One region of the Streptomyces sp. NPDC050625 genome, then DNA from elsewhere that is predicted to be linked to it. Evidence: riboswitches for the same ligand, from Rfam matches in the RefSeq annotation. Region 1 holds a riboswitch; each other region holds the start of a gene.

Region 1 (5,752 bases):
CTCAGCACCTTCAAGGGCAAGGAGCTGATCGTCATCGGCGCCGGCCAGTCCGCGCTGGAGACGGCCGCCCTGGCGGCGGAGGCGGGCGCACAGGTGCGCGTGGTCGCGCGCGGCCGCGGCAAGGTCGCCTTCGGAGCCCCGCCCTGGAAGCAGCCGAAGCTGCGCCCGGAGTCCCCCTTCGGCCGGGCCTGGTCCCTGTGGGCCCTCAGTTACTACCCCCACCCCTACCGCTACCTCCCGGCCCAGGCCCGCCACTATCTGGTCCGCCGGGTCCTCGGCCCGCTCGGCGCGTGGTGGCTGCGCGACCGCTTCGAGGGCAAGGTGCAGGTCCAGGAGGTCGAGCGGCTGGTCGGCGCGGACGTCTCCGACGGCAGCCCGCTCCTCACGGTCCGCACCCTCGCCGGCGCCACCCAGGGGCTCACCGCCGACCATGTCGTCGCGGCCACCGGCTACCGCGTGAACGTCGCGGCCATGGACTTCCTGGGCCATGAGCTGCGCACCCGGCTCGCGGTCAGCCGCGGCACCCCGAAGCTCGGCACCGGCTTTGTCTCCTCGGTCCCCGGCCTCTACTTCACCGGCCTCCCGGCCGCCGGCTCCTTCGGCCCGGTGATGCGCTTCGTCTGCGGCACCGAGTTCGCCTCCCCGCGGCTGGCCAAGCACCTGGCGACGGTGCACGGCTGAACGCAGGGGCGGAGAGCAGGAGTTGAGGGCAGGAGTCCCGGCAGGGCGGGCGGCCTGGGGTGGCGCTCGTCGTAGTCGATGCGCCGGATGCGGAAGAAGAGGGCGTAGATCTCGGGCCTCAACTCCAGCTCCCTCGGCGCGGTGACAGCAACCTGACGCGTACCACTGACGACGGACGGTGGCAGCGGCGTCTTTGCGCGGACCCCTTGGGGTCGAGAACAACGGCTGGGACGGGGGTGAGTCGCAGCGGCATGTTGTCCGTATTCTCTGATCATGGCCGCTCCCCCCGCTTATTCACTCGTCGCCACCGACCTGGACGGAACGCTGCTCCGCGGCGACGACACCCTCTCCGACCGCTCCCGCGCGGCCCTCGCGCGGACGGTGGAGGCCGGTGCGCAGCATCTCGTGGTGACGGGGCGCCCGGCGCCGAGAGTGCGGCCGCTGCTCGACGAACTCGGCAGCAGGGGACTCGCGGTGTGCGGACAGGGCGCGCAGTTGTACGACGCCGGCGCGGACCGACTGCTGTGGTCGGTCACCCTGGACCGGGAGTTGGCCGAGACCGCGCTCGGCAAGATCGAGGCCGAGGTGGGTCAGGTGTACGCGGCCGTCGACCAGGACGGGGTGGACGGGCTCACGCTCATCGAGCCGGGGTATCTGATGCCGCACCCGACCCTGCCCGCCGTACGGGTCCCGCGGCGCGACGATCTGTGGTGCGAACCCATCAGCAAGGTCCTGTTGCGCCATCACGCCCTGTCCGACGACGAGTTGGCGGCGACCGCCCGGGACGTCGTGGGTTCTCTGGCGACGGTCACCATGTCCGGGCCGGGGACCGTCGAACTCCAGCCGTGCGGTATCACGAAGGCGACCGGTCTGGCGCTGGCCGCCGAACACCTGGGGCTGAGTGCCCGGCAGGCCATCGCCTTCGGGGACATGCCCAACGACATCCCGATGTTCGACTGGGCCGCCCGCGGTGTGGCGATGGCCAACGCCCACCCCGAACTCAAGGCGGTGGCCGACGAGATCACCTTGTCGAACGAGGACGACGGCATCGCCGTCGTCCTCGAAAGACTCTTTGCCTAGCTCTCCCGTCGCGGGGGGAGATCCGTCAGCACGCGCCCCGTGGCGTCCGTCAGTACGCGCCGTTGACGTTGTCCATCGAGCCGTACCGCGCGGCCGCGTAGTTGCAGGCGGCGGTGATGTTCGCGACCGGGTCGTAGATGTCGAACGACGTTCCGACCACGTGGTACGCGTTGAACGTCGGGTCGATGACCTGGAGCAGACCCTTGGACGGGATGCCCTTGGCCGCGTTGGAGTCCCACAGGTTGATGGCCCGCGGGTTGCCCGACGACTCACGCATGATGTTGCGGTAGATGCCGTTGTACGTGCCCGGAATGTGCCTTTCCTTCATGATGGCGAGGGACTCGCGGATCCAGCCGTCGAGGTTGTTCGGGTAGCCGGCCAGGGTCGTTTCGGCCGCGGCGGGCGTGGTGGCGGGGGCGGCCGAGGCCGTGGTCGCGCCGATGAGCGGGAGGGCGAGCACCGCGGCGCCGGTGCCGGCGACGGCGAGCTTGCGAACGAGGCGGGTGGTGCGGCGGGACTGAGCGGCAGCGGCCATGGGGGATTTCCTCTCCGTCGCCTGCGAGGTGAGCTGTCGGGTTCGGGCGGGGAGGTGCCCGGCCGTGCCGCCCTGAGGCTGCGCGACTTCACCCCGAGCCGTTCCGTGCGACATGGGTCGTCCGGTCCGGCGGCCTACCTGGGTCCCCCGCTCCTGCCTACGCGAATGAGTACGTCGATGGGTTACGTCCGGCGGCGGCAGGATTCGGCGTCCGCCTGACTGGCCCGGAAGCTATGCGAGAGCACATGTCGGGAACAAGTACCTGATTCACAGAACGCACCAATTGACCTTGGGTTGAGGCGTATGGGGCACTTGATCCTTTGCGGTTGCACAGCCTCAACTGGCCGATGGGAAAAGGGCAAACGGGTGTTTGGCCGGATGTGGGGCGACATAGGGCGGCGTGACCCAACTCACGGAATAACATTCACGGCAAATCAGACATGCAGGTCACAGGGGGTTCGCGGGCGTCCGTGGGACGCGCCTCTCCCGCGTCCGGTGGACCACCGTCTCGCCGCCCTCCGTGCGGACGACTTCGTCGCGGACGGGGAGGTGTTCCGCGTCACAGGTGATGCCCGAGTGCCCGCTCCGGCACCTCGAAGGTGATCGTCGGGCCGGGCGGCCGGCGCGCGAAGGCGAGTGACGTGGTCCCCCGGGCGTGCGTGCCGGCCGTCGGTCGCCTCCGTCCCCGCCTACCCGTCCGCACCCGCGGACTTCCACCCGGACGGAGGCGTAGCCGTGGCCCGTTTGCCAGGGTTCGTCCGTCAGGGGTCGCCATATGCGCGCGTACAGCCGAGTCCCGGTGGACCGGGTGTATGAGGGTATATAGGGACAAGCAGTGTCACATCATGGTGAGTCGATAAAAATCAATCCTTATCCACTGATCAAGAACATACCGGTCGTGCTCCGATACCGCCTGGGCTGTAACGGTGGGCGCTATCGGTGATCGAAACCTGACCGGATACGCTGACTTGAGTGATGGCAGCGACCTATCGACAAACCGTGTAATCGCCAGCAGACACCAGCAGACAGGAGACCCCACGTGACCGTCGTCGGGCCGTTCGGGCTGAGCGTGCGGGACCAGGCTCTGGAAGCCGATGTCCAGGCCGGATTGGCGGCTGTCGAGGAAGGCTTGCTCGAAGCCACCAAGAGCGAGGTCCCGTTCATCACGGAGGCCGCCCAGCACCTGGTGAGGGCGGGCGGGAAGCGGTTCCGGCCGCTGCTCGTGATGCTCGCGGCCCAGTTCGGCGACCCGTACGCGCCGGGTGTCGTGCCCTCGGCCGTCGTCGTCGAGCTGACTCACCTCGCGACGCTGTACCACGACGACGTGATGGACGAGGCCGCGGTCCGCCGCGGTGTCGAGAGCGCGAACACCCGCTGGGGCAACTCGGTCGCCGTCCTCACGGGTGACTTCCTGTTCGCCCGTGCCTCGCAGATCCTCGCCGACCTCGGTCCCGAGGCGGTGCGGGTCCAGGCCCTCGCGTTCGAGCGGCTGGTCACTGGGCAGATCCTGGAGACCGCGGGGCCCTCGGACGGCCGGGACCCGGTCGAGCACTACCTGGACGTGCTGGGCGGCAAGACGGGCTCGCTTGTGGCGGTGTCCTGCCGGTTCGGGGCGATGATGTCGGGGGCCGACGAGACGGTCGTCGACGTGCTCACCCAGTACGGCGAGCGGCTCGGTGTCGCCTTCCAGCTGGCGGACGACGTGCTCGACATCGCGTCCGACTCGCGCGAGTCCGGCAAGACGCCGGGCACCGATCTGCGTGAGGGCATCCCGACCCTTCCGGTGCTGCGGCTGCGGGAGCGGGCGCAGCGGCTGGGGCTGGCCGAGGACATCGCGCTGTGCGAGCTCCTCGACTCCGACCTGACCGACGACGCGCGCCACGCCGAGGCGCTGGCCGCCCTCCGTGACCATCCGGCGCTGGAGCAGGCCCGGCGCGACACCGTGCGCTATGCGGAGGACGCGCGGGCGGCGCTGGCCCCGCTGCCGGAGTGCGACGCCAAGGCCGCCCTGCTCGAACTGTGCGACGCGGTGGTGCATCGGGCCGGGTAGTTCCCGCCGAACGGTGTGACGGACGTCCCGAACAGTGTGACGCACCTCGCATTTGTGGACTGAGTCTAATCTGAGATCCCTTCCGTACCCATGCCCAGAAGCTGACGCAGGGGGCGTCAGCCGCATACGGGGAGAAAACCGAATCATGGGTATGAACGGAACGTTCATCGCGCGCCGCAAGGGCCTCGTCGCCACCGCCGTCGCGATCGCCGCGTCCGCCGGTGTCGCCGCCGCGGCGATCCCGGCCGCCGCCACCGAGAGTCACACCGGCAAGGAAACGACCATCCTCGTCGCAAGCCTCCGGGGCGCCAACGAGGTGCCGGTCCAGGGCGGCCCCGCCGTGGGGGACAAGGACGGCGCGGCGCTGGAGTTCATCGAGGTCAAGGGGGACAAGGTGTCCGTCGCCGTGGCCTGGCGCGGCACCGGCAGGCCCACCGATCTGCACATCCACGAGGGCGCCAAGGGCACCAACGGCGGCGTCAAGATCAACTTCGGGAAGCTGCTCGGCAAGGCTCCCCAGGGGCGGCACAGCCTCACCGGCACCGTCAAGGTGAACGACCCCGCCCTGCTCAAGCGGCTCACCGAGGACCCCGGTTCCTTCTACGCCAATCTCCACACCGCGACGTTCCCGGGTGGAGCCGTCCGCGGACAGCTCCACAAGGTCACCACCGCCACCGACTTCCGGCACGTTCTCGGCAGCTTCCAGGCCTCCGTCGTCAAGGGGAAGCAGATCTACGAGTGCAAGGCGGCCGAGGGCGGTGGATACGCCTTCGGGCAGCGTGACGTCAGCGCCCGGCTCGGCGGCCACATCCGGCACTCCTTCGTGAAGCCCAACTCCGGCGCACCGCAGTGGACCGCGCCGGACGGGAGCGCCGTCACGGGCGCCCTGATCGCCAAGACGCCCAACGGCGACGGCAACATCCCCGAGTTGGACCTCAGGGCCACGCAGTCGGGCAAGTACCACGGGCTGCTCGCCGGCACCGGTGAGATCCTGCGGCTGAACACCGTCGGCGGGCTCGCCCCGGCCGGCTCCTGCACACCGGGCGAGATCGTCGGCGTGCCCTACCAGGCGGACTACGTGTTCGTGCGCACGCACTGAGCCGACAGCGGCGTCTCCCACGCGACCGACCCCTACGGGTCGGGGGAGGCGCCGCCTCCGTGTGTCATACCCCAGTCGTACACGGAGTTGAGCCCGCGGGCTGACGCTTCCGCACGGCCGATTTGGTCAACTGGAAACCACGGAAATCACCACTCCTCACCGATTCGGGTGAGAATGGCGGCTCAGGGTGGGACAGAGTGCGAGGACAGCCGCCGCCGACGACGGAGGTAAGGCACACATGGCACCGTACGAATCCGACGGCACCACGGGCGCGACGGAGGTCGACGACCTGCGCTCGGGACGTCGC
Region 2 (5,752 bases), on a different contig from region 1:
GAGCAGCGCGGCCCGGCCGGTGAGCCGGGAGCGGCGGGCCTGCCGCTTGGTCTGGGAGCGGTAGACCCGGGCCGCCGTCTGCTCGCCGAGCAGTCGCAGTCTGGTCGCGGTGGAGAACCGGTCCCGGTCCTTCGCGGCCATGTCCCCGCCTCCCTCATACGTGCGTACGTCCCCGGACACGGTACGGGACCGGGTACGGGGACGTACGTACGACTGGCTAAGCCTTGCCCTTACCGGGCTCAGCCCTTGGAGATCTCGCCCCTGAAGCGCGGGAAGGCGCTGCGGCCGGCGTACACCGCCGCGTCGTCGAGGATCTCCTCGATGCGCAGCAGCTGGTTGTACTTGGCGACGCGCTCGGAGCGGGCCGGGGCGCCGGTCTTGATCTGGCCGCAGTTGGTGGCGACGGCCAGGTCGGCGATGGTGACGTCCTCGGTCTCGCCGGAGCGGTGGGACATCATGCACTTGAAGCCGTTGCGCTGGGCCATCTCCACAGCGTCCAGGGTCTCGGTCAGCGAACCGATCTGGTTCACCTTCACGAGCAGGGCGTTGGCGGTGCCCTCCTCGATGCCGCGGGCCAGGCGCTCCGGGTTGGTGACGAACAGGTCGTCGCCGACGATCTGGACCTTGTCGCCGAGCTTGTCGGTCAGGACCTTCCAGCCGGCCCAGTCGTCCTCGAACAGCGGGTCCTCGATGGAGACGAGCGGGTAGGCCCCCACGAGCTCCTCGTAGTACTCCGTCATCTCGGCGGCCGAGCGGGACTTGCCCTCGAACTCGTACTTGCCGTCCTTGTAGAACTCGGACGCGGCGACGTCGAGCGCGAGCGCGATCTGCTCGCCGGGGACGTACCCGGCCTGCTTGATGGCCTCCAGGATGAGGTCGAGGGCCTCGCGGTTGGAGCCGAGGTTCGGGGCGAAGCCGCCCTCGTCGCCCAGGCCGGTGGCCAGGCCCTTGCCCTTCAGGACCTTCTTCAGGGTGTGGTAGACCTCGGCGCCCCAGCGCAGCGCCTCGGAGAAGGACTCCGCGCCGATCGGGGCGATCATGAACTCCTGGATGTCCACGTTGGAGTCGGCGTGCGAGCCGCCGTTCAGGATGTTCATCATCGGCACCGGCAGCAGGTGCGCGTTCGGGCCGCCCAGGTAGCGGAAGAGGGGGAGGTCGCTGGCCTCGGAGGCGGCGTGGGCGACGGCGAGGGAGACACCGAGGATGGCGTTGGCGCCGAGCGAGCCCTTGTTGTCGGTGGCGTCCAGGTCGAACATCGCCTGGTCGATCAGGCGCTGCTCGGTGGCGTCGTAGCCGACCAGCTCCGGGCCGATCTGCTCGATCACGGCGAGGACGGCCTTCTCGACGCCCTTGCCCAGGTAGCGGTTCGGGTCGCCGTCGCGGAGCTCGATGGCCTCGAAGGCGCCGGTGGAGGCGCCGGACGGAACGGCGGCACGACCCGTGCTGCCGTCGTCGAGGCCGACCTCGACCTCGACCGTGGGGTTGCCTCGGGAGTCCAGGATTTCCCGGGCTACGACGACGTCGATGGACGGCACGAGCATCTCCTTCATGGATGTGACGCTGGAAGTGCGGGGCTGGGTGCCTTGCGACTAGAGCCTAACCGTCCCCGGGGCATCGGCCACCGACCGACCGTCCCGTGGACAGGGTCCGACCGTACCCATTGTTCCGGCTCGAAACAAAGGCGGGGTGGAGAACGGCTCGAACGCAGCGCCCCATGAACAAGCCCCGCCCCGGCGCGTACGGGGGAATACGCACCGGGGCGGGGAGACCGTGGGGACGGGGCGGCTGCGGTTCCTGCAGCCGGGCTACCGGCCGCGCGTCACTTCAGGTGGAGCTGCTGGCCCGGGTAGATGAGGTCCGCGTCCTGGACGATGTCCTTGTTCAGCTTGAACAGCTCCTGCCAGCCGCCCTTGACCTTGTGCTTCTGGGCGATCGAGCCGAGGGTGTCACCCTTGACGACCTTGTACTCACCGTCGCCCTTCTTGACCTTCTTGCCGGTCGGGGTGGTGACGGTCTTGGCCGCGGCCGGGCGCTCGGCGGAGCGGGAGGCGGCCGGCTTCTCGGTCGTCCGGGGGGCGGTGCTCGCCGCGGCGCCGCTGTAGGGGGTGCTGGACAGGCCCGTGCCGCAGACCGGCCAGGCGCCCTTGCCCTGGGCGGCGAGGACCTTCTCGGCGATCTCTATCTGCTGCGCCTTGGTGGCCTTGTCGGCGGTGCCGGCGTACTTCGAGCCGCCGTAGGCGGACCACGTCGAGGCGGAGAACTGCAGACCGCCGTAGTAGCCGTTGCCGGTGTTGATGGACCAGTTGCCGCCGGACTCGCACTTGGCGACGGCGTCCCACTCGGAGGCGGTGGCGGCCGAGGCGGTGCCGGAGGCCATCAGCGGGGCGACGACGGCGGCACCGGCGACACCGGCGAGCGCGATGACACGGGCGGCCTTGGCCTTCGAGGAACGACGGTGCTTGCCCTGAGCGGAAAACAGCATGGATGGATCCCCTCACCGACGCCTGCGAGGTGAGCTGTCGGGTTCGGGCCGGTTGAGTTGCCCGGCCACACCTCCGCTGGGAGGCGTGGCTCCACCCCTAGCCGCTCCGGCTCAACTGTCCGGCGCGGCACTTACCTTGGGTCCCCCGCTCCTGCCTACGGCGCGTGACGCGACGACTGTTCCCGTGCGGCCGCTGGCAGGACTCGGCGTTGCGACAGCCGGGGCTCGTGGTGACGAGCGGACTCGACCGTAAGCACGCGATCCGGGGAATTCCAAAGACGATCAGGGCTTCTGAGACTCATCCCACACTTTCACCAAACCGGACATTAGGCGTGAAAGCGGGACGTCAACTCCCGCTACTTTCCGCCGGTTTCGGTAGCGACGTCCAGGGTCTGACCGGGAGTGATGTCGTTCGGGTCGGCACCGATGGCGGCCTTGTTGGCGGCATAGAGCGCACGCCATCCGCCGTCGACGTCAAGGGAGTCGGCGATGGACGCGAGGGTGTCGCCGTCACGAACCGTGTAGGTGCGCGAGGCGTGACGACCCGACGAGGCCGATTCCTGACCGTTTACTGCGCTTTCGTCCGCATTGCCCCCGCGATGACGGCCACCCCCGATGGCGCCGGTGTCGACCAGACTCCAAGACCCCCCGCTTTGCCACGAGTTGTCGGGGTTGTCGGTTTTGGGGACTTCCGTGGGCGTGCCACCGCTCCCCTGCGGGTTGCCCGAGTCTCCAGATTCCGACTTGTCCGAGTTTGCGGAATCTTCGCCCTTGCTCTCGCTCTTGCCCTTGTCCTTACCCTCCGCCCCGCTCTCCTCGTCGGTGTTCGCCGAGGGGGAAGCCTTCCCCGAGGAGTCCGACTTGGACTGCGAATCAGACAGGCCGGAGGAGCTGGACGAATCGGATGAGTCAGAAGAATCGGAGGAGCCGGGCGAATCGGATGCCGAGACGCCGGTGTCGACATCGACCGACCCGGAGCTGGCCGTGAGCCCGGAGAGCAGGGCACAGGTGGCCCAGGGCTTGGTGCCCTGGTCGGCGAGAACCTTCTCCGCGACGGCTATCTGCTGCGAACGGCTGGCCTCGTCCGGGCTGGATGCGTACGCGAGGCCGCCGTACTTGTCCCAGTCGTCCTGCGACATCTGCAGACCGCCGTAGTACCCGTTGCCGGAGTCGGCGCTCCAGGAGCCTCCGCTCTCGCACTCGGCCACCTTGTCCCATGTGGTGCCGTCGGCAGCGTTGGCGCTCGCGGCCCCGAGGAGCGGGATGGCGATGGCGGAGCCGGTCACTCCGGCCGCGACGAGGAGGGCCGGAGCCTGACGGGGGCGACGGTGACGACCGTTCCCGGAGAGCATGCGGAAGCCTTTCGTGCGACAGCGATGACCGGCGCGGCACAGAAAGCCCACGTACCGCGCTGCCTGGTGAACGTATCCACTGACGATCACTTGTCACAAGTTAATGCCGCGTAGATCACGTGAAGATCACAGAGTTGAGCATTCATCAGGTTTGGGGCGCGACAGGCCGCGCTTCCCACACTTACCGGACAGGCGTGAACTCCACGGGCAAAGTACGCAGTCCACGCATGATGAGCCCGCCACGCCACCGCAAATCGACCGGATCCACCGCGAGTCGGAGGTCCGGGAGGCGGGTGAGGAGGGTGGCGAGCGCGGTCTGGCCCTCCAGCCGGGCGAGCGGGGCACCCAGGCAGTAGTGGATGCCGTGGCCGTATCCAAGGTGTTGGTTGTCACGTCGGCCGAGATCGAGGACGTCCGGGTCGGCGAACCGCTCCGGGTCCCGGTCGGCGGCGGCGAGCACCACCAGGACGGGGTCGCCGGGTGCGATGTCCTGCCCGCCGACGGTGAGCGGCTCGGTGGCGAACCGCCAGGTGGCCAGTTCGACCGGGCCGTCGTAGCGCAGGAGTTCCTCGACACCGGTCTCCAGGAGGTCCCGTTCCCGGCGGGCGAGGGACGACTGCAGACGGTGCCGCTGCTCGGGATGGGTGAGCAGGGCGTAGGTGCCGTTGCCGATGAGGTTGACGGTCGTCTCGAACCCGGCGAACAGCAGGATGAAGGCCATCGCGGCGGCCTCGTTCTCGGTGAGGTGCTCGCCGTGGTCCGAGGCGCGGATGAGCCCGGAGATGAGGTCCTCGCCGGGAGCGGGGCTGTCGGGCAGTGCCTCGCGCTTCTTGTGGATGAGCTCGGCGAGATAGCCCCGCATCTTCTTGACCGACCGCGCGACCCCGCCCCGCGGCCCTCCCCCGTGCCGGATCATCATCCCCGCCCAGTCCCGGAAGTCGTCCTGGTCCTCGCGCGGAACGCCGAGCAGGTCGCAGATGGCGTAGATGGGGAGCGGAAAGGCGAACTCGTGGATGAGGTCGGCGGACCCCTCGGCCGCGAACCCGTCGATGAGCCGGTCCGTCAGTTCCTGTACGCGCGAGCCGAATTCGGCGACCCGGCGGGGCGTGAACGCCTTGCTGACCAGCCGGCGCAGCCGGGTGTGGTCCGGCGGGTCGATGTTGAGCAGATGCGTCATCAGCTCCGCCTTGCGCTCACCGGGGATACCGGTCTTGCCCTTGGCGTGCACGGGCTCGTCGTGATGCGCGGGGTTCTTCGACAGCCGCTGGTCGGCCAGCGCCTGCTTGGCATCGGTGTACCGGGTGACCAGCCAGGCCTCGACACCGCTCGGGAGTTTCGTCCGGTGCACGGGGGCGTGCTCCCGGAGCCAGGCGTAGGCCGGGTAGGGGTTACTGGCGAACTCCCAGCTGAACAGGTCGGGGGCGGCGGGGGTGGGGTTCGGGGGGTGGGGCTGGTTGGTCACTCCTCGACGGTATCCGGCTTTCCGGCGGATGCCGCGCGGAGGGCGGTGCGGGCAGCGGCCGCCGAAGCGGTGACTCCGCCAACTCCCTTTCAACTCTCTTTCCCCGCACGCCCTCGCGGCCTCGCGCCCGTGGGCAAGCCCCGTGCCCTCTATGCCTTGCCTGCGTCCACTCCCTCGGCGGCCCGCACCGCGTCCCGGTACGCCCTTGCCGCCGCCCGCAGTGCCGCCTCCGGGTCCACCCCGTCCGCCTCGGCCCGTATCGCGAGCGCGAGCAGCTCGTACCCGATGCCCTCGCCGTGCGGCAGCGGCACCTCCAGTCCCGCCGTGCGTGCGCGGGAGGCGAGCTTCGCCGCGAGGGCGAGGCCGGGCTGGCCGAGCGGGACGCCCTCGGTCACGGAGGTGCGCCGCTTCTCCTCGGCCTTGGTGCGCAGCCAGTGCTCCTTGACCTCCTCGGGG
Region 3 (5,752 bases), on a different contig from region 1:
GCCCAAGTGGGGACTCGACATCGACGGGCAGCGGGTCGTCGACCTGGGCGAGCTGTTCGGGAACGACAGGCCCGTGGTGCTGGAGATCGGATTCGGCATGGGCGAGGCCACCGCGCAGATGGCCGCCCAGAACCCCGACCTCAACATCCTCGCCGTCGACGTGCACACCCCGGGGCAGGGCAACCTGCTCAACCTCTGCGACCAGAACGGGCTGTCCAACGTCCGGGTCGGCAACGGGGACGCGATCATCCTGCTGCGCGAGATGCTCACGCCCGACTCGCTCGACGGGCTGCGCGTCTACTTCCCCGACCCCTGGCCTAAGAAGCGGCATCACAAGCGGCGGCTGATCCAGCCGGAGTTCCTCGGCCTGGCCGCCACCCGCCTCAGACCGGGGGCGATCGTGCACTGCGCGACGGACTGGGAGCCGTACGCCGAGCAGATGCTCGAAGTGCTGACCGCGCACCCGGACTTCGAGAACACCCGCCCCGACGGCGGTTTCTCGCCGCGCCCCGACTTCCGGCCGCTGACCCGTTTCGAGGGTCAGGGACTGGACAAGGGTCATGTGGTGAACGATCTGCTCTTCCGCCGCGTACAGCACCGGGAGCAGCAGCGACGTTAGGGTCAATGCCGTGACCACCTTCCCCCCGTATCCGACGCACCCCGCCGGCCCCGACGGCGGTGCGCTCCGGCACCCGCGCTGGTGGCAGCGCAGGTGGGTGCGGTACGGGGCGCTCATCGCCCTGCTCGCGCTCTCCGGGCTCGTCATCCTCGCCCTGGTCCGCGAACAGACCGGCACGGAAGGGTTCCTGGTCGGGATCTGTCTCGCCGTGCTGCCCGTGCCCCTGCTCATAGCCGCCTTCCGCTGGCTCGACCGGGTCGAGCCGGGGCCCTGGCGGAACCTGCTCTTCGCGTTCGCCTGGGGCGCCTGCGCGGCGGCGCTGATAGCCATCGTGGCCAACAGCTTCGCGACGCGCTGGATAGCCACGACCACCGCCGATCCGTCCAGCGCCGACACCCTCGGCGCCACCGTCATAGCGCCCATCGTGGAGGAGTCCTCCAAAGCGGCGGCCGTGCTCCTCGTCTTCCTGTTCCGCAGACGGAACTTCACCGGGATCGTGGACGGTGTGGTGATAGCGGGCGTCACCGCCACCGGCTTCGCCTTCACCGAGAACATCCTCTATCTCGGCACCGCCTTCGGCACCGACCAGCTCACCGGCGACCGCGGCATCGCCTCCGTCACGGCCGCGACGTTCTTCGTGCGCGTCGTCATGTCCCCGTTCGCGCACCCCCTGTTCACCGTCCTCACCGGCATCGGCTTCGGCATCGCCGCGCTCTCCGCCGAGCGGCAGCATGTGCGGCGGGTGCTGGTGCCGCTCGGCGGGCTGCTGCTCGCGATGAGCATGCACGCGTTCTGGAACGGCTCCTCGACCTTCGGCCCGTACGGCTTCTTCGCCGTGTACGGGGCGTTCATGGTGCCCGCGTTCGGGCTGCTGACCTGGCTGGCGATCTGGACGCGGCAGCGCGAGCTGCGGACCGTGCGGGAGGAGCTGCCCGTGTATGTCTTCGCCGGGTGGCTGGGCCCCGCCGAGCCGTTCGTGCTCGGCTCGATGCGGGCGCGGCAGATGGCCCGGGACTACGCCGGCCACCACCTGGGCAAGCAGGCGGCGCGCGCCGTGGGGCAGTACGAGGCGGACGCGACGGCGCTGGCGTTCCTGCGCCACCGCGGGCGCCGGGGCCGCGCGGGGGCCGACTACGTCGTACGGGAACGGGAGTTGCTGGCCGAGCTGTGGAAGCGGCGCCAGGTGGCCCGTCCGGCGATGGAGTACGCGGCCCGGATGTCCGCACCGCCCCGGCCGGTGTACGGGCCGCAGGCGCCGTACGGAATGCAGGCGCCGTACGGAATGCCCGTGCCGTACGGGTACCCGGCGGCACCGTATCCCGCGTACAACCCCTATCGGCCTTAGACCGCCGCGGACAGGCGTGGCACGCCGCTACGCCGACGCGTGCGTCAGCAGCGCCGGCTCAGAAGAGATCCCGCTCGGAAGAGATCCCGCGAACACCTGACCGGAGATCCCGCACACACCTGACCGGCGGCCCTGACGTCGGGGGGTGTCGTCAGGACCGCCGGCGGTCGACAGGGTGGGTCAGGGGTTGAGGCCCTTGCCCCGCAGCCACGTCATCGGGTCGATCCCGGTGGCCTGGCCGCCCGGGTGGACCTCCAGGTGCAGATGCGGGCCCGTGACGTTGCCGGTGGCGCCGACGCGGCCGATGACGTCGCCGGTGCTGACCTTCTGCCCGGCGGAGACGCTGATCGAGGACTGGTGGCAGAACCACAGCTCGGTGCCGTCGTCGAGGGTGAGGATCGTGCGGTAGCCGTAGGAGCCGGCCCAGCCCGCCTCGGTGATCGTGCCGCTGTGGATGGCCTTGATGAGCGTGCCGGTGGGCGCGGCGAAGTCGAGGCCGGTGTGGTAGCCGGAGGACCACATGGCGCCGGCCTGACCGAAGGTCGAGGTGATCGTGTACGAGGAGGTCGGCAGCGTGTACTGCTTGGCCAGCGCGGCCAGGCGCGCGGCCTCGGCTTTCTTCTCGGCCTCGGCCTCCGCCTGCGCCTTGGCGGCGGCGGCCTTGGCGGCGGCCGCCTTCTCGGCCTTGGCGGCCGCGGCGGCGACCTGCTTGTCCGCGGCGGCCACGGCAGCGGCGGCGGCCTTGGTCTCGACCTGGCCCTGCTGCTTCTCGGCCTGGGCCATGATGCGGTTGCGCAGTGCCTCACCGGCGTCGGAGGCGCCCTGTGCGCTGTCGGCCGAGGTCATGCCGACGCTGCTGAGCGCGGTCGCGGAGCCCTTGTCGGGGGCCTCGTCCGGGGTGCTGTCGCCGAGCAGGGAGCCGACGGAGGGCAGGTCGGGCATGGAGATGGACACCGGCGGCTTGCCGGTGTGGGCGCTGGCCATGCCACCCGCGCCGACGGCGGCTATGACGCCGACGCCCAGGACCGTGGAGCTACGGGCGAGTCCGCCGCCGCGCTGCTTGACGACACGGTGCCGGCCGCGTACCGGGCTGAGGGACTCCTCGGTGGGGTTCCACTCCTCCCACGGGCCCTCGTCGGTGCGGTAGCTGCCGTAGCCGAAGGTCTCGGTGTGCTCGCTCGGCACGAATGGGGCTGTGGGGGCAGGCCGGTTGGACGCCACGCGGGCGTACTCCTTTCCTTCCGTCGCCTACCGGGTTAGCTGACGGGTTCGGAGCAGGAAGGTCTCCTACGCGCGTATACCGGCCGTGCCTCCACGGCGGCATCCGCGTGATTCACCCCAAGGTGGTGGTTCCCCGGTTCCCTTGCGGGATTCGGCGCGTGCGCACGGAGCCGACTCTTGTGACGGCTGGGACGACCGCGCTGCGTTATCGAACGTTAATAGACCCGGCTGTCAGATTCCAAGCCGTTCTGCTTGATCATTAACGTTTTTACGGGCGGACTTACACACCATGACCGGTGGAAATCGGGCGAGTTGACCGCGGTACATGAGTCACGACGTTTTTGATGGTGACTCAGATGTTATGCGGAGGGCTTTCGTCCGGTCACTCTTCGTGATAGTCGCCCGGTCGTCGCCAAAACACTCAGGGCCGGAATCCATGAACTGGATTCCGGCCCTGAGCCTTGAGTAGCGGGGACAGGATTTGAACCTGCGACCTCTGGGTTATGAGCCCAGCGAGCTACCGAGCTGCTCCACCCCGCGTCGGTGTGCCTTAAGCATACGCCATGCTCAGGGGTGCAAGCGCACGGGTTTATCCAGGGCTTATCCGCGGGCCGTCAGATGGCGGTTCGGCGCCGTGGCCAGGTCCTCGTACTCGGGCAGTACGACGACGTCCACGCCTTCGCCCGTCAGCAGCCCGCTGCCGTCGGCGCCCTGCACGAACGTGTCCGGCTCCCGCCAGGCCGTGACCACCCGTCGTACCCCGGCGTCCAGGATCAGCCGCGCACAGGGAGCGGGCCGGGACGCCCGGCGGGCGCAGGGCTCCAGGCTGCTGTAGACCGTGGCGCCGGCCAGCCTCGGGTCGGCCGGGTCGACCTTGGCCAGCGCGGCCTCCTCGGCGTGCACGACCGGGTCGTCGCCCTCCCGCGAGTGCCCCCGGGCCAGCTCGGTGCCGTCGGCGGCGACCACGACCGCGCCCACGCTGAAGGCGGTCTCCGAGGGCGGGCACAGCGCCGCGAGGTCGCAGGCGATCCGCATCCAGTGCCGGTCCGCCGCGGCGACCGACCGCCCGGTGCCGGGTGCCGTCGGCTCGTACCGCATCAGTACGACGTCCTCGATGCGGCGCGTCTCCAGGAGCCGGAGCCGCCCGCCCTGGTAGCCCCCGGGGCCGAACAGCCGGGGCGCCGCCGGGTCTCCCACCAGGAGCGGGGCGAGGACCAGCTGGAGTTCGTCGGCGAGGCCCTGGCGGAGCAGCTGGGTGTGGACGGTGCCGCCGCCCTCGACCATCAGCCGGCGCACCCCGCGCTCCTCGTACAGGTGCGTGAGCAGCGCCGGCCAGTCGAGGTCGGGGCCGAGCGGGACGACATCGGCCGCGAGGCCCAGTCCGCGGGCGCGCTCGGCGCCCTTCTCCGTCGTGTAGAGGACCTTCTCGCCGCCCGTGTGCCAGAACTTCGCGTCCGGGTCCAGCTCGCCGGAGCTGCTGACGGTGACCTTGAGGGGGTACTCGGGCCGGCCCGCGGCCACGCGGGCGGCGCGTCGCTCGGGCGAGTTGACCAGGAGCCGCGGGTTGTCGGCACGGATCGTGCCGGCGCCGACCAGGATCGCGTCGACCGACGCCCGCACCTCGTCGACCCGGTCGAAGTCGGCCGGGCTGGACAGGAGCAGCCGCTCGGGGCCGGTGTCGTCCAGAAAGCCGTCGAGGGAGACGGCCGCGGACAACAGGACGTACGGGTACGGCATCGGCGCGCTCTCCCTGACGAGGTCTGATGTACTGCGACTGACGTGCGGGCTTGGTTCAAGTTTGAAACAAACTTACACTGGCGGTATGACGACCCGCTGGCTCACCCCCGACGAGCAGCGCGCCTGGCGCGCGTACATCGCCGGCAGTCTGCTCCTGGAGGACGCGATCGACCGGCAGCTCCAGCAGGACACCGGCATGCCGCACCTGTACTACTCCATCCTGGCCAACCTCTCCGAGGCGCCGGAGCACAGTCTGCGCATGACCGACCTCGCCGAGAAGTCGAAGATCACCCGGAGCCGGCTGACCTACGCAGTGACCCGGCTGGAGAAGGACGGCCTGGTACGGCGCGAGGGCTGCCCCTCCGACAAGCGGGGCAGCATCGCCGTCCTGACCGACGAGGGCAGGGCCGTGCTGGAGCGTGCGGCGCCGGGTCATGTGGCGACCGTACGCGCCTCCCTCTTCGATCACCTCGGCCCGGAGCAGGTACGGCAGCTGGAGGAGATCTTCGGCGGGATCGCCGAGGCGCTCCAGGGCGAGGACGCGCGGTGCGCGCCGGACGACGTGCCATGGCGCCGCCGGTCGCCGAAGTCCTGCTCGTGACGCCCGCGACAGACTCCGCAAATCCGTTGCTTCAAATTTAAAGCATGGGGTAGGGTTCCCGGCAACTGCTTCAAAACTGAAACTCCTGAACCCCGGAGAACCCGCATGCCCGACACCCCAGCCGCCACACCGCGCGCCCGCGTCCGGGTACCGCTGCGCTTCCACGACGGTTACGGCGTCGACGCCGAACTCGTCACCTTCCACGGCCTGGCCGACGGGCAGGAACACA
Region 4 (5,752 bases), on a different contig from region 1:
GCGCGTACCGCAGCACCAGCCGCTTCGGCTTCGCGTCACCGAAGTCGATCGTCGCCTGGGCGTTGTCCCCCTGACCCGTCACCGCGAGGACCGTGCCGAGGCCGAACTGGTCGTGGGTGACCCGGTCCCCGACGGCCAGGGACACCACCGGCTTCGACGAGACCCGCTTCGTGGCGAAGCCGGACGCGCCCGACGCCGACGAGCGGGAGCGGGACGAGGACAGCGAGGCCGCCACACCGGAAGCAGGTCCGGAGGAGACCGGCGCCGCCGCTCCCGTCCGCTTCCACTGCACATGGGCGGGCGGGATCTCCTCCAGGAAGCGGGAGGGCGGGTTGTACGACGGCTGTCCCCAGGCGCTGCGCAGGGACGACCGCGTGAGATACAGCCGCTCCCGCGCGCGGGTGATGCCGACGTACGCCAGGCGCCGCTCCTCCTCCAGCTCCTTGTTCTGGCCGAGGGCGCGCATGTGCGGGAAGACGCCGTCCTCCATGCCGGTGAGGAAGACGACCGGGAACTCCAGGCCCTTGGCGGTGTGCAGGGTCATCAGGGTGATGACGCCCGAGCCCTCCTCGTCCTCGTCGGGGATCTGGTCCGAGTCGGCGACCAGGGCGACCTGCTCCAGGAAGTCGGCCAGCGTGCCTCCCGGGGCGGCAGCCCCTGATGTCGCCGCGCCCTCCTCGCGCTCCTGCTCGAACTCCAGGGCTACGGCGGCGAGTTCCTGAAGGTTCTCGATGCGGGTCTCGTCCTGCGGGTCGGTGGAGGCCTGCAACTCGGCGAGATAGCCGGTGCGTTCGAGGATCGCCTCAAGGACCGTGGCCGGTCCCGCGCCGGACTCGACGATCGTACGGAGGTCCTCCATCAGCACGTTGAACCGCTTGACGGCGTTCGTCGAGCGCGCCGCCATGCCGTACGCCTCGTCGACCCGGCGCAGCGCCTGCGGGAAGCTGATCTTCTCGCGCTGGGCGAGGGCGTCGATCATCGCCTCGGCGCGCTCGCCGATTCCGCGCTTGGGGACGTTGAGGATCCGGCGCAGCGGCACGGAGTCCTCCGGGTTGGCCAGGACGCGCAGATAGGCCAGGACGTCCCGGACCTCCTTGCGCTCGTAGAAGCGGACGCCGCCGACGACCTTGTAGGGCAGGCCGACGCGGATGAAGACCTCTTCGAAGACACGGGACTGGGCGTTGGTGCGGTAGAAGACGGCGACGTCGCCCGCCTTCGCCTCGCCCGCGTCCGTGAGCCGGTCTATCTCGTCGGCGACGAACTGTGCCTCGTCGTGCTCGGTGTCGGCGACATAGCCGGTGATCCCCGCGCCCGCGCCCGCATTCGTCCACAGGTTCTTGGGGCGGCGGGACTCGTTGCGCTCGATGACCGCGTTGGCGGCGGAGAGGATCGTCTGGGTGGAGCGGTAGTTCTGCTCCAGGAGGATCGTCGTCGCGTTCGGGTAGTCCTCCTCGAACTGGAGGATGTTGCGGATCGTCGCGCCGCGGAAGGCGTAGATGGACTGGTCGGCGTCACCCACGACGCACAGCTCGGCGGGCTGGAGGTCGTGCTCGCCCGGCGGTACGTCCACCGGGTGCGCGGCGGTGCCGACGAGCTCGCGCACGAGGGCGTACTGGGCGTGGTTGGTGTCCTGGTACTCGTCGACGAGGACGTGGCGGAAGCGGCGGCGGTAGTGCTCGGCGACGTCCGGGAAGGCGCGCAGCAGGTTGACCGTCGTCATGATCAGGTCGTCGAAGTCGAGGGCGTTCGCCTCGCGCAGCCGCGACTGGTACATGGCGTAGGCCTGGGCGAGGGTCTTCTCGAAGCCGTCGGTGGCCTGGGCCGCGAAGTCCTCCTCGTCGATCAGCTCGTTCTTCAGGTTCGAGATCTTGGCGCTGAAGGACTTCGGCGGGAAGCGCTTGGGATCGAGCTCCAGGTCGCGGCAGACCAGGGCCATCAGGCGCTTGCTGTCGGCGGCGTCGTAGATCGAGAACGACGAGGTGAAGCCGAGCTTCTTGCTCTCGCGGCGCAGGATGCGCACACACGCGCTGTGGAAGGTCATCACCCACATCGCGTTCGCGCGCGGGCCGACGAGGTGCTCGACGCGCTCCTTCATCTCGCCCGCGGCCTTGTTGGTGAAGGTGATCGCGAGGATCTGCCCCGGGTGCACGTTCCGCTCGGCCAGCAGGTGGGCGATGCGGTGCGTGAGCACACGGGTCTTGCCTGAGCCGGCGCCGGCCACGATGAGCAGGGGGGAACCGGCGTGCACGACGGCCGCGCGCTGGTTCTCGTTCAGCCCCTCCAGCAGCGCCGCGGCGTCGATCACCGGGCGTGGGGCGCCGTCGCGGTAGTAATCGTCCCGGTCCGGCGGCACGTCGAACTTCCCGCCGAACAGATCGTCCGGAACCGACTCCGGAGCGTGATCGTCCTCGGGCGGCGGCGGAGGCTCCTCCTCGCGCCCGTGAGGGGTCTGGAGGTCCGCCAGGAAGCTGTCGTCAAAGAGGCTGCTCATCGCTCTCCGAGTCTAGGGCGCCCCACCGACAAACGACCGCCGCCCCGGAAACAGGACCGGCCCCGCGCGCGGGGGATCTTCCCGATGCGCGAGCCGGACAACTGGCTCACGCTCCGGAGGCATGCTGTCACACGGGCGGAATTCTGCGTCAGGTCACAAAAATGTATCGGGCATATCGCCCATCAACCTTCACACGGGCCACACCAGTTGGCTACCGTCTCGGGCGGGCCGTACGACCCCCACCGGCGAACGTCGCCGGGCCGCGCGGCCTCCGCCGAGTCCGGTGTGCCCGCCACGGCAGCCGGAGCCGGGGACCCAACCGACCTTGGGGTGAATCGGCCCAACCTCCACCCGGAGAAAGGCCGTAGGGCAACCCTTCCGAACCACCCGCCCGAACCCGACAGCTAACTCGGTAGGCGGAACATGGAAGGAGTCGCCTCCCTTGGCGTCGCACCGCAAGTCGCGCCCCGCGAGTGCCCTAGCAGCAGGCATACGCACCCCCGCCATCGCCACCGCCGCGCTCACCTCCGTGGCCCTGCTCTCCCAGACCGCCAACGCCACCCCCTCCGCCGACGGCAAGCCGAGCATCGAGGAAGTCGAGAAGAAGGTCGACGACCTCTACCGCCAGGCGGAGTCGGCGACCGAGAAGTACAACGCGGCCAAGGAGAAGTCCGGCCAGCAGCGCAAGAACGTCGACACCCTGCTGGACGACGTGGCGCGGCGCACGGACAAGCTCAACAAGGCGCGTGAGGAACTGGGTACGTTCGCCGCCGCCCAGTACCGCACCGGGGCCGCCGCGCCCGACACCGCCACCTTCCTGCTCTCGAACTCCCCGCAGGACTACTTCGACCAGACCCAGCTGATGGGCCGGATGACCTCGCGGCAGAAGGTCGCGGTCGACGACTACATCACACAGCAGTCGGCGACCATGAAGAAGCGGCAGGAAGCCACCAAGAGCCTCCAGACGCTGACCGAGTCGCAGAACGAGCTGAAGACGGCCAAGGCCACCGTCCAGAAGAAGCTCTCCTCGGCGCGCGAGCTGCTGTCCGAGCTGACGGCGCAAGAGAAGGCCCGGCTCGCCGCGATCGAGAAGCAGAAGCAGGAGGAGGCCGCGCGCCAGGCCGCGGAGCTCGCCAAGAAGCAGGCGGCCGCGGAGGCGGCGAAGAAGGCCGCCGCCGCGAGCTCGTCCGGTTCCTCGGGCTCCTCCACCTCGACGGGTTCGACGGGGTCGACGGGCTCGACCGGCTCGTCCTCGGACTCCACGTACGCCACCAAGGCGGAGAAGGCGATCGCCTTCGCCCGCGCCCAGATCGGCAAGCCGTACGTCTGGGGCGCCACCGGCCCCGACTCCTACGACTGCTCCGGCCTCACCTCGGCCGCCTGGCGGGCCGCGGGCGTCAGCCTTCCGCGCACCACCTATGACCAGGTCAACGTGGGCACCACGGTCTCGCTCACCAATGCCGAGCCCGGCGACCTGATCTTCTTCTACGACGACGTCAGCCACGTCGGCATCTACATCGGCAACGGCATGATGATCCACGCCCCGAAGCCCGGCGCCTACGTCCGCGAGGAGTCGATCTACTACGGCGGCGCGTCGATCATCCACAGCGTGGTACGGCCGGCGTAAGAGACCTCCGTGGGGCAGGGACGCGAGCGCCGTGGCTGTGGTGACGCGAGCGCCGCGGCCGTCGTGAGCCGCAGGCGCACGCGCCCCTGTCCCGCACCCGCGCGTTTTTCCCCGCACGCGCGCGCGTGCCCCGCTCGCAAGGCGCGCACGGCTCCCTAGCATCGGGCCCATGCCCGCCTCCTCACCCCTACGCGCCTGGTGGAAGCGGCGCCCGCCGGCGGCCGGGGCCGCCGTGATGGCGACCGGCATCGTGTCGGTCGGGCTGCAGCTGGCGGGGTACGAGGCACTGTCCCTGATCGCCCTCGCGTTGGCCTCGGTCGCCTGGCTGGCGCCGGCCGTGGACTTCACCGTGGGGCTGCTGTGGCAGCGCAGGCGCTGGGTGGCCGAGGCGCGGACGCCGGGCGCGCTCACCGCCGTCGCCGCGACCGCCGTGCTGGGCACCCGTTTCTCCGCACTGGGCCGCCACGGCCTGGCCGAGGTGCTGCTCGCGCTGTGCGCGGCGCTCTGGCCGGTGCTGATCCTCCTCGTCGTACGGCACTGGCACCGGCGCATGCCGGGCACGGTGTTCCTGTGCTGCGTGGCCACGCAGGGGCTCGCCGTGCTCGGCGCCACGCTCGCCGCGGCCGAGGCGACGGCATGGCTGGCCCACGCGGCGCTCGTGCTGTTCTGGCTGGGCCTCGTGCTCTACGGGTTCGCCCTGGCCCGGTTCGACGTGCGGCAGGTGGTCGAGGGGCCCGGGGACCAGTGGATCGCGGGCGGCGCGCTCGCGATCTCGGCGCTGGCCGCCGCGAAGCTGATCTCCGCCGACAGCGCGCGGCTGTACCTGTGGGACGACGACAACCTCGGCGTCCTGCGCGACACGGCCCTCGCGCTGCTCGTCCTCGATCTGAGCTGTTACGTCGTGCTCCTGACCGCCGAGGTGGTGCGCCCACGGCCGCGCTTCGACGTACGCCGCTGGTCGACGGTGTTCCCGATGGGGATGACGGCGACGGCGACGCTGTCCGTCGCCGCCGCCCTCGGCATCCCGTGGCTGGAACGGCCCGGTCAGGTGCTGGTGTGGATCTCCGTGGCCGTCTGGCTCGTGGTAGCCACCGGTGCGGTCCGGTCGGCCCGCGCGGGGCTCAGGGACGTGCGCTGAGCCCGGTCACGTCCACAGCACGGCGATGAAGATGTTCGCCGTGGTCAGCAGGCCCACCAGCCCGAACAGGCGCTTGTCCACCGTCTCGTCGTCCCGCTTCACATAGACGAGCCCGAGGATCACGATCAGCAGGGCCAGCTTCACGCCGATCTTGACGGCGTTGACGTGGTGGCCGTCGGCCTGGTTGAGGCCGACCAGGATCACACCGGTGACCAGCATGGTCAGGGCGCCGTGCAGCATCGCGGGGACGAAGCGGGCGGTGCCCCGGCCCATCGCCTTCATCTGGGTGAGGAAGCCGCCGAGGAGCGCGGCGATGCCGATGATGTGCAGGCCGACGAAGAGATGGATGAGTACGTCCATGAGGCGGGAGCCTAATCCCCCGCATATATGCGCCCCATAGCACCCCACCACCCCCGTGCACCGCGGAACCGCCGCTTCGGTCATCGCACTGTGTGAAGAGGGCGGCTCCGGACCCCGATCACGGTCACATACGGTC

What was found. Region 1 has a riboswitch for cyclic di-AMP ahead of AB0I54_RS32815 (transglycosylase SLT domain-containing protein). Riboswitches for the same ligand answer to the same signal wherever they lie in the genome.
Region 2: it holds a riboswitch for cyclic di-AMP, as region 1 does, so the genes downstream of both, AB0I54_RS34925 (transglycosylase family protein) here and AB0I54_RS32815 (transglycosylase SLT domain-containing protein) in region 1, are expected to answer to the same signal.
Region 3: it holds a riboswitch for cyclic di-AMP, as region 1 does, so the genes downstream of both, AB0I54_RS31905 (M23 family metallopeptidase) here and AB0I54_RS32815 (transglycosylase SLT domain-containing protein) in region 1, are expected to answer to the same signal.
Region 4: it holds a riboswitch for cyclic di-AMP, as region 1 does, so the genes downstream of both, AB0I54_RS01110 (NlpC/P60 family protein) here and AB0I54_RS32815 (transglycosylase SLT domain-containing protein) in region 1, are expected to answer to the same signal.

The regions. Positions count from the first base shown of each region.
Region 1 is NZ_JBFAIQ010000019.1:178,533-184,284, forward strand. It holds gene AB0I54_RS32805 (FAD-dependent oxidoreductase) at 1-681, shown strand, start outside; gene AB0I54_RS32810 (HAD family hydrolase) at 955-1,761, shown strand; gene AB0I54_RS32815 (transglycosylase SLT domain-containing protein) at 1,811-2,296, opposite strand; cyclic di-AMP (ydaO/yuaA leader) riboswitch at 2,302-2,483, opposite strand; gene AB0I54_RS32820 (polyprenyl synthetase family protein) at 3,336-4,346, shown strand; gene AB0I54_RS32825 (CHRD domain-containing protein) at 4,492-5,445, shown strand; gene AB0I54_RS32830 (DUF2092 domain-containing protein) at 5,684-5,752, shown strand, end outside.
Region 2 is NZ_JBFAIQ010000022.1:90,434-96,185, forward strand. It holds gene AB0I54_RS34915 (septum formation initiator family protein) at 1-141, opposite strand, end outside; gene eno (phosphopyruvate hydratase) at 240-1,541, opposite strand; gene AB0I54_RS34925 (transglycosylase family protein) at 1,820-2,482, opposite strand; cyclic di-AMP (ydaO/yuaA leader) riboswitch at 2,487-2,655, opposite strand; gene AB0I54_RS34930 (transglycosylase family protein) at 2,839-3,834, opposite strand; gene AB0I54_RS34935 (cytochrome P450) at 4,016-5,296, opposite strand; gene AB0I54_RS34940 (nucleoside triphosphate pyrophosphohydrolase) at 5,446-5,752, opposite strand, start outside.
Region 3 is NZ_JBFAIQ010000018.1:171,196-176,947, reverse strand. It holds gene trmB (tRNA (guanosine(46)-N7)-methyltransferase TrmB) at 1-619, shown strand, start outside; gene AB0I54_RS31910 (PrsW family intramembrane metalloprotease) at 630-1,964, shown strand; gene AB0I54_RS31905 (M23 family metallopeptidase) at 2,145-3,185, opposite strand; cyclic di-AMP (ydaO/yuaA leader) riboswitch at 3,193-3,352, opposite strand; tRNA gene AB0I54_RS31900 (tRNA-Met) at 3,652-3,725, opposite strand; gene AB0I54_RS31895 (dihydrofolate reductase family protein) at 3,786-4,922, opposite strand; gene AB0I54_RS31890 (MarR family transcriptional regulator) at 5,008-5,523, shown strand; gene ribA (GTP cyclohydrolase II) at 5,629-5,752, shown strand, end outside.
Region 4 is NZ_JBFAIQ010000001.1:220,900-226,651, reverse strand. It holds gene pcrA (DNA helicase PcrA) at 1-2,491, opposite strand, end outside; cyclic di-AMP (ydaO/yuaA leader) riboswitch at 2,754-2,925, shown strand; gene AB0I54_RS01110 (NlpC/P60 family protein) at 2,934-4,118, shown strand; gene AB0I54_RS01105 (tellurite resistance/C4-dicarboxylate transporter family protein) at 4,288-5,256, shown strand; gene AB0I54_RS01100 (hypothetical protein) at 5,263-5,616, opposite strand.